DNA from 3 places in the Catenibacterium sp. GCM10023432 genome. Region 3 is predicted to be linked to each of the others. Evidence: a T-box and tRNA genes for the amino acid it is inferred to sense, from the RefSeq annotation. Region 3 holds a T-box; the other regions hold tRNA genes.
What was found. The T-box of region 3 lies ahead of alaS (alanine--tRNA ligase). A T-box ahead of a tRNA ligase gene usually reads a tRNA of that ligase, here a tRNA-Ala.
Positions count from the first base shown of each region.

Region 1: it has a tRNA-Ala gene. The T-box ahead of alaS (alanine--tRNA ligase) is inferred to sense a tRNA for this amino acid. The anticodon was not compared.
Region 2: it has a tRNA-Ala gene. The T-box ahead of alaS (alanine--tRNA ligase) is inferred to sense a tRNA for this amino acid. The anticodon was not compared.

Region 1 is NZ_JBHSEB010000040.1:23,169-26,454, forward strand. Features, by position in the region: gene ACFOZZ_RS05840 (putative ABC transporter permease) at 1-552, opposite strand, end outside; gene deoC (deoxyribose-phosphate aldolase) at 800-1,468, shown strand; tRNA gene ACFOZZ_RS05850 (tRNA-Ala) at 1,563-1,638, opposite strand; tRNA gene ACFOZZ_RS05855 (tRNA-Ile) at 1,659-1,735, opposite strand; tRNA gene ACFOZZ_RS05860 (tRNA-Ile) at 1,756-1,832, opposite strand; gene ACFOZZ_RS05865 (LacI family DNA-binding transcriptional regulator) at 2,055-3,047, shown strand; gene galT (UDP-glucose--hexose-1-phosphate uridylyltransferase) at 3,188-3,286, shown strand, end outside.
Region 2 is NZ_JBHSEB010000034.1:78,020-81,305, reverse strand. Features, by position in the region: gene ACFOZZ_RS05025 (histidine phosphatase family protein) at 1-364, shown strand, start outside; gene ACFOZZ_RS05020 (MalY/PatB family protein) at 407-1,618, shown strand; tRNA gene ACFOZZ_RS05015 (tRNA-Ala) at 1,698-1,773, opposite strand; tRNA gene ACFOZZ_RS05010 (tRNA-Ile) at 1,794-1,870, opposite strand; gene ACFOZZ_RS05005 (6-phosphofructokinase) at 1,979-3,214, opposite strand.
Region 3 is NZ_JBHSEB010000042.1:22,474-25,759, forward strand. Features, by position in the region: gene alaS (alanine--tRNA ligase) at 1-1,794, opposite strand, end outside; T-box leader at 1,826-2,020, opposite strand; gene ACFOZZ_RS06140 (Na/Pi cotransporter family protein) at 2,063-3,034, opposite strand; gene ACFOZZ_RS06145 (ATP-dependent RecD-like DNA helicase) at 3,181-3,286, opposite strand, start outside.

The DNA of each region.
Region 1 (3,286 bases), on a different contig from region 3:
ATCCTGAGAGACTGTCTCAAGTTTTTTCGCAAGATGAGTGGCTTCAAGAAATGTAGTAATTAAGTCGCTTGTGAATAGTGTGATACACACAGTAGAAGCAATAACCATTGGAATATAATCATATTGAATAAGCATATGAGTCAGATGTGGCTGTACATTCTTCACTGCAGTGACAGAAAAGAAACCAAAAATAAAGAAACCTTCTAAACAGATACGACCATTTAAGTTGAATCTCATTTGAGAATAGTCCCACCATCTTGCATGGAACATCTTTTCCATGAAATAAGATGTGAGATATTCAATAAAGCATGCGACAATAGCTCCTTCTATAAAGATAAGAGACCAATCTTTAGAGATAGGAAATAAAGCACATACAATAATCGCACCTGATCCATAAATAGGAATGCAAGGTCCAGTTAAGAAACCACTGTTATGTATCTTATGACCTGTGGCGATAGGGCAGATGAGTGATTCCCAGATCCATCCACAGAAACTATAAATAAAGAAGGAAATAACCAGTATTGTCCAGTTATTCGCAAATGCATCTAACATATTATATTAACCTCCTTGTTAACATTTCACCCATTATAGCATTATAGGAATATAGAAACAAAGAAAACTATAATTTGAGCTTAACTTATTCTTTTTATTAAGAAAAAGTGAATTAGAATCAACGGATACATTTGCGATTATTGGTGCAACAATTACAGAAAATTTTGGAATTAAGATGCCAAAAGATAGAATTGGCTATTCTATTCTAGATAAACTGTTATAATAGAATATAAGAGAGGTATAAAAAATGAACACAAATGAAATTTTAAAAAAAGTAGACCACACATTATTGGCTCAGAGTGCCACTTGGGAAGACATTAAGGTGATCCTTGATGATGGAATCAAATATGGTACAGCATCTGCATGTATTCCAGCTGCTTATGTTAAACAGGCAGCAGAATATGTGGATGGTAAACTTCCTATCTGTACAGTTATTGGATTCCCAAATGGATACAGTACAACTGCAGTAAAAGTATTTGAAACAAAGGATGCTATCGCAAATGGTGTATCTGAAATTGATATGGTTATTAATATCGGATTCTTAAAAGATAAGAGATATGAAGAAGTAGAAGATGAAATCCGTCAGATTCATGAAGCATGTGATGGTAAAATCTTAAAGGTTATTATTGAAACATGTCTTCTTACAGAAGAAGAAAAGATCAAGATGTGTGAATTAGTCACAAATGCAGGTGCAGAATACATTAAGACATCAACAGGGTTCTCAACTGCAGGTGCTACATTTGAGGATGTGAAGTTAATGCATGATCATGTAGGTGAAGGAGTTAAAGTAAAAGCAGCAGGTGGTATTAGTTCATTTGATGATGCTGAAAAGTTCATCGAACTTGGTGCTGACAGACTTGGTACAAGCCGCCTAGTTAAAATCATGAAGAATACAGACACTGGTGCAGGATACTAAAAGTAAAGAACTATAATCCTTTATATAGGACTATGGTTCTTTTTTACGCAATGAAATAAAAAAACAGACACAAATGTGTCTGTTAAGTTCTAAATGGTGGAGCCTAGGAGGATCGAACTCCTGACCTCCTGCGTGCAAAGCAGGCGCTCTCCCAGCTGAGCTAAGGCCCCAAAGAAATTTTAAATAAACATGGTGGGCCTGAATGGATTTGAACCATCGACCTCACCCTTATCAGGGGTGCGCTCTAACCAACTGAGCTACAGGCCCATGTTTAACAGTTTTAGAAATGGTGGGCCTGAATGGATTTGAACCATCGACCTCACCCTTATCAGGGGTGCGCTCTAACCAACTGAGCTACAGGCCCATTTCTTGACTGCTCACCTATAATACCATGTAGAAGTAGACACGTCAATAAAAAAATAAAAAAAATATAGGCAAGGTAGAAAAAAAGTTTGATACATACAATGAAAATAAAGAAAAAATAATTTATCATTAAAATTGGTTAAAATATTACTAAAATTTTTACCTCATTTTATCTGGATTGTGATATATTAATTATTATAGTAATGTTGAGGAGGAAAACGAAATGGCTACAATTAAGGATGTTGCGAAAGCAGCGGATGTTTCTATCGCAACTGTATCAAGAGTATTAAATGAAGATAAAACATTGAAGGTTTTACCTGAGACAAAAGAGAAGATATTAAGAGTAGCTAGTGAACTCAATTACTCCTTAAAATCAAAAGAAAAGAAGAAAACATTTAATATAGGTATTATCCAGTGTTATACATTTGAACAGGAATTTAGAGATACTTATTTCTTATCTATTTTACAAGGGGTCGAGAAATATTTAAGAAAAGAAAAGATGGCTTCTACAAAAGTAAGATACGATGATATGAATATGAAGCAGGTATTAGAAGGTGTGGATGGCATTATCTGTATTGGAAAGTTTGAAAAGAAGTATCTCGATACATTTAGTAAGTTATCTAGTAGAATTGTTTTACTAGATATGGATTTGTCTCCTATCACAAATGTCTGTATCTCATTGGATTTTGATGACGCGATGTGTAAAGTAGTCAACTATTTTCATTCGCAGGGACATGAAACAATTGGTTTTATGGGAAGAAATGAATATGATGAGATGTCTTTACAAACAATTTCTAGAAAGAAAAGCTTTATTAAATATTGTGAATATCTAGGAATAAAATATGAAATATTTACAACCAATCATGAAATGACAGGAGATGAAGGCTATTCTGTCATGAATCGTGTGATTGAGGAAGGAAAAATACCTTCTGCAGTGTTCTGTGCCAATGATCCTCTTGCGATGGGGGCTATGCAGGCTTTATTAGATGCAGGAATCAAAGTGCCAGAAGAAGTGTCTATTATGGGATTCAATGATGTGGATGCATGTAACTTCACACGACCTACATTATCTACTGTCTATGCACCTTCAAGTGAGATGGGAGAGATGGGGGCTTCATTATTACATAGAATGATTACAGAAGAGGATATCAGCTATCCATGTAGAATACAATTACCATGTCAATTGGTTATTAGAAATTCATGCAGAGAGAAGTAATAAAACTTCTCTTTTTTATTTTAGTAAAATAATAAGTAAATTAAATAGTAAAATAATTAAAAAAATATTGATTATTTTACTAAAAGGTTTATTATAGTAGTTGAAGAAAAAACAAAATAAAAAAAAGAGGAGACCATACAATGAACCATCAAATCAACAGATTACTCAACTTTGCGTTACAAAAAGGCATGATTAGTACAGATGACTTGTACTATGCCGCAAATTTAATTTTAGATTTA
Region 2 (3,286 bases), on a different contig from region 3:
CAAACGTTTGAAAGAAGTGAATTTTGGAATCTTAGAAGGTATTAACACATTATTTGTTAAAGAATTGCATATAGATGCGCCTAATTGGATGGATACGCTCGAAATGGATTATCGACCATATGAGGGAGAAGATCTCCATGATGTGATTAATAAACATATAGAATCCATTAATGACATCATTGCATCAAGTAAAGAAGATGATACAGTACTTATTGTTGGACATGGCTGTTCACTTTATGGATTAGTTAAAACACTTATACCTCATGATGAACGTTTAAGATTTCCAGATAATGCGACAGCAATCATAGTGGATTATAAAGAAGGACATTATTCACTCGATACTATTCTGAATGCAGTCTATTAAGTAACATTTCAAGTCATCCTTTTATAATAATAAGGAGACAATATGAAGTACGATTTTGCAACAATCATTGATAGAAAAGGAAAAGATGCCATGGCCTTGGATGCAGTAGGGTCTCAAGAAGGTCATGTCAAGAAGCCTACTTTCCCTAAAGAAGGTTTTAGTATTATTCCAATGTGGGTGGCTGATATGAATTTTGCGACAGCACCAAGTGTAATGAATGCTCTCAATAAACGTCTCGCACATCCGCTATTTGGTTATTTTTATCCATCTGATGATTATTATGAAGCCATCATGTATTGGCAGAAGACAAGAAACAATATTCATGATTTAAAGAAAGAGTATATTGGTTACGAAAATGGTGTTTTAGGGTGCCTAGCAAGTGCCATTCATGCCTTTACAAAGCCGGGAGACAAGATTCTCTTCCATAGTCCTACTTATGTAGGTTTTTCCACTGTGTTAAATGATACAAATCGAGTGGCTGAATTAAGTCCTCTTGTAAAGGATAAAGAGGGTGTGTGGCGCATGGATTATCAGGACATGGACAAGCGTATCAAAGACAATAACATTCGCTTAGCGGTTCTCTGTTCTCCTCATAATCCATGTGGACGTGTATGGGAAAAAGAAGAACTTGAACAGGCAATGAATGTTTTCAAAGAAAATGATGTCATTGTCGTATCAGATGAAATATGGTCAGACATTGTATTTGCAGGATATAAGCATATTCCTACTTATAGTATTAGTGAAGATGCTAAAAGACGCACAATCTCTATTTATGCACCAAGTAAGACATTTAACTTAGCGGGACTTATTGGCGGCTATCATATTATTTGTGATGACTATTTAAGAGAACAGCTCAACAAAGTAGCTACTTCGACACATTACAACAGTATGAACGTTTTATCTATGCATGCTTTAATAGGTGCCTATCGTGAAGAATCTATTGAATGGGTGGATGAATTAAATCAGGTACTTGAACAGAATATGAAATATACCTATGACTTTATTAAAAACAATGTAGAAGGTATTGAAGTATCTCAATCGCAGGGGACTTATATGGTGTTCCTACATTGTGAAGACTACTGTCTAAAGAATCATCTGACTATTGATGATCTTATTCAAAAAGGATGGGATGTAGGTGTAGACTGGCAAAGTGGCGTTCAGTTCCATGATCCATGGGGTATAAGACTCAACATTGCATTACCACATCCATTATTACAGGAAGCCATGCAAAGATTAAAAGAATACGTATTCTAATACGAAAAGGACAGCCTCTCGGCTGTCCTTTAATAATAGGTAAAAAAAACAGACACAAATGTGTCTGTTAAGTTCTAAATGGTGGAGCCTAGGAGGATCGAACTCCTGACCTCCTGCGTGCAAAGCAGGCGCTCTCCCAGCTGAGCTAAGGCCCCAAAGAAATTTTAAATAAACATGGTGGGCCTGAATGGATTTGAACCATCGACCTCACCCTTATCAGGGGTGCGCTCTAACCAACTGAGCTACAGGCCCATTTCTTGACTGCTCACCTATAATACCATGTAGAAATACACTCGTCAATAAAAAAACATAAAATTAAACTGCAAATAAATAAAGTCCCACAAGGGACTTTATTCGTTCTTAATTTTCTTTTAAATGGGCAATATCAATATATGAAGGAATACCATTCTTATAACTAATAGCGATTTCACCCTGGATTAATGGATATAAGTAATCATAAAGTTCTTGAGTGATATCATTACCTTCTTTAGTAATCCATTCTGCTGGAACTTTCTGTTCTAGGTTCGCAATATCCTGTACATTACTATAGATACATTCTGCAGTATATGGATCATTGCTAGTTCTTTTAACACCCATCATAACATTTGTATGATCAGCAAGTGCTGTTTCTACAGCCTTTTTACCAATAAAGAAAGATTCATCAATATCTACTTTAGAGGCAATATGCATTGCACATCTTTGTAGTACATTTAATTCGATACTTCTTACTTTACATCCAAAATGTTCTTTACAGATATTTTCTAATACCTTACCAGTACCAAAATGGATTGGATGACCAAATGCATCATACTGCTGTGAATCACCACTATCTAAGAAGTTTCCGTTTTCATCATGAATACCTTCACTTACTGCAATCATGATAGAAGACTTTTCTTTGAACTTTTCTTCAATATCCTTCAAGAAACGTTCTTTATCAAATACGACTTCCGGTAAATAAATGAGATCAGGGGCATCATTACATTCAGTTCTTGCAAGTGCACTTGCAGCAGTTAACCAACCTGCATTACGTCCCATGATTTCTACAATAGTAATTGCATCTAGCTTATAGATAGAAGAATCATAAGCAATTTCTAACATAGAGCTTGCAACATACTTTGCAGCTGAACCAAAGCCTGGAGTATGATCTGTACCCATCAAATCATTATCGATAGTCTTTGGAATCCCAATGAAGTGGATAGGGGAATTGATTGTTTCACCATAAGCTGCAAGTTTAGCCACAGTGTCCATAGAATCATTTCCACCAATATAGAAGAAATCAGTGATTTCTAAATCATTAAATTTTTTAAATAACAAGTCATAAGTGCCTTTATCATCACTTACTGTAGGCAGCTTATAACGACAGCTTCCTAAATACATTGCTGGGGAATGCTTTAATGCATCGATTTTTTCCTCAGAATTAAATGTTGTACCTAGATCCATGAAGTGATCTTCTAATAGTCCCTGGATACCATTAATCATACCATAGATATGAGTAAATCCTTCTTCCTGGCATTGAGTAATAATACCTGCAAGAGAGGCGTTGATGGCAACCGTAGGCCCACCAGACTGACCAATAAAACAGTTTTTCGTATTCATTTTATGCTCCTTTTGTATATTTCATCCCCATTTTAACATCAAATGCATTTGATAGAAAGATTTATCTAAAAG
Region 3 (3,286 bases):
TGGATGAGTGAAGTCAAAACGTAATCTGTTTTCATCTAAGTATGAACCAGCCTGTCCAACATGTGAACCTAAGACATTCTTTAATGCAGCATCTAGTAAATGTGTTGCAGTATGGTTATTTTCAATTAATGCACGACGTGCTGTATCCACTGTTAATTCTACAGTATCACCTACATGTACACTGCCACTCGTTAACTTAATATAATGTAAATGCTGACCATTAGGAGCCTTTAATACATTAATGACTTCTGCATCAAACTGATCTGAATGAGCAGAACCTGTATCGGCACACTGACCACCCATTTCAGCATAGAAGTTAGTTGTTTCAACGATGATTTCACCTTCATCAGTCAGTTCATCGACCTTTTCTCCATCCTTGAATAAACCTATAACTGTAGTCTTACAAGGTGCTGTGTCATAAACGAAAGTAGAAGGAGTAGTGAAATCCATTAAATCAATCTTCTGAGAAGCCATTGATTCTCTTTCACCACGTGCTGCACGAGCACGATCCTGCTGTGCTTTCATTTCTACCTGGAACCCTTCGCTATCAACAGTGAATCCAGATTCTTCTGCGATTTCAATAGTTAATTCTAGTGGGAAACCATATGTATCATATAACATGAAGGCAGTAGAACCATCAATCATCTTATTATCAGAGTGTGCAATAACATCCTTAATCTTCTTTTCACCCTGAGATAATGTCTTATGGAATGCCACTTCTTCTTTCTTAATAGCTTCCTTAACAAATTCTGCTTTTTCTGGAAGATAATCATAGAATTCTTTCATGTTATCTACTACAACATCCACTAAAGTATATAAGAAAGGCTTATCGATACCAATGTTCTTACCGTAACGAACAGCTCTTCTTAAAATTCTTCTTAATACATAACCACGTCCTGCACGGTCAAACATAGCACCATCACTTAATGCGAATGTTACAGTACGGATATGATCGGCAATAACTCTATAAGCCATCTTATCTTCTGCATACTTTACATCAGCTAATTCTTCTGCTGCATGAATGATAGGTAAGAATAAGTCTGTATCAAAGTTTGTTTCACCTTCCTGGATGATTGAAGTAATTCTTTCAAGACCCATACCAGTATCAATATTCTTATGTGGTAATTCTTTATAATCTTTACGATCAATTGTAGGATCACAATCAAACTGAGAGAATACGATATTCCAGATTTCTACATAACGATCATTTTCCATTTCTTCAAAGAATAGTTTTTCGCCGATATGATCTGGGTCATATTTTTCTCCACGGTCATAGAAGATTTCACTATCTGGTCCACCAGGTCCTGCACCGATTTCCCAGAAGTTATCTGCAGTCTTTAAGATATGTGATGGATCTACACCACATTCTTTAGTCCATACATTGTATGCATCTTCATCATCCGTATAAACAGTGATGTACAATTTATCTTTATCAAAAGCAAGCCATTCTTCCCCTGTTAAAAATTCCCATGCAAAATGAATTGCTTCTGTTTTAAAATAATCACCAATAGAGAAGTTACCTAACATTTCAAAGAATGTATGATGACGTGCTGTCTTCCCTACGTTTTCAATATCGTTTGTACGAATAGATTTCTGTGCATTTGTGATACGATTACATGCTGGTTTTTCTGTACCATCAAAGTATTTCTTTAATGCTGCTACCCCTGCATTGATCCATAATAATGTTGGGTCATCATGTGGAATCAATGAAGCGCTTGGTTCAACCATATGTCCCTGTTTCTTGAAATATTCAAGGAATAATGCACGAGTCTGATTACCTGTTAACTTTTTCATAATATCCTCCTAAATAAAAAAGCCATTCCTTAAAAGGAACGACTTAAATCGCGGTACCATCCTTATTCATAGATACTATCTATGCCCTTTATGACTTTAACGCAGTCATACGTTGATGTTTACATCACTCTCGAAAGGAGCCTTCCTTCATACACCCAAGAACTTGCACCACCCGTTCTCTCTCTTAAGACCTCTATGAAGTACTTATCTTTCTCAACGATTATGCACCTATTATACATAAAAAAAAGATAAGGCGCAAGCCTTATCTCTATTCTTCGATTAAAGAACCTTCTGCAAGCATTTCACCCTTGATTGGTAATAACTTGTAGATAAGTTTCATAAACACCGCATCAAATGGTAGCATGATTACTGTAGTTATAATATTGAATACTGTATGGAAGTTTGCCACCTGATGAGCTGGAGTTCCAGAGAATTCAGCAATCCATGATAATAATGGTGTGGCAGAACATATAATCAAGAAGAAGATTGTACCTACCAAGTTAAATAAAACATGGAATGTCGCAATACGCTTAGAATTTCTACATCCAGTCACTGATGCAAGAACGGCAGTAATACAAGTACCGATGTTTAATCCACATACCATGAATGCTGCTGTACTAAATGGAACTAAGCCCTTAGTTGCAAGCGCAGAAAGAATACCTACTGCTGCACCAGAAGACTGAATCAAAGCAGTAAAGGCAGCTGCAAATAATACTGCAAGTATTGGATTAGAAAGAGTTGTCATTAATTTAATAAAGACCGGTTCCTTCTGAAGTGGCACAACGGCCCCGCTCATCATATTCAGACCCATGAATAGGATACCAAATCCAGTCATGACTGAACCAATGCCTCTTACCTTACGACTCTTAAAGAATAAGCACAAGAAGACACCCACAACTGCAAAGACCGGTGCAACAACACCTACATTAATTGCAATCATCTGTGCTGTAATAGTTGTACCGATATTAGAACCCATTACAACCCAGATACATCTGTTTAATGTCATCAAGCTAGCATTCATGAAACCAATCAACATAACAGTCACTGCAGAAGAACTCTGTACAGCAGCTGTTACACCGATTCCAACAAGAACACCTTTAAATTTTGTATTTGTTAATTTTTCTAAGATAGTTTTTAAGCGGTCACCTGCAGCATCTTCTAAGGAATCACTCAAAACCTGCATTCCATATAAAAAGAGTGCCAGCCCACCTAATAAATCAAGCCAGTTAGTTATTTTCATAATCTCGTTTTCCTTCTTTTACCACTCCATTATAACGTGTCTCTACGTAAATGTCGTTAACTAAATGTTAAAATAATCTTAAGTTTATGTAAAGTACTTTACAAAAATAACTTAAATTTAATGTTTTTAACGAACTATTTACTTGATTATTCGAAGTCAGATATCGAAAAAGTAGAAGTATTCTGTCTCTCCTGAAAGCGTTTGAGTAATGTTGTGCGTCTTTGTTCGTCCTGATTGTTATGTAGGCCACGA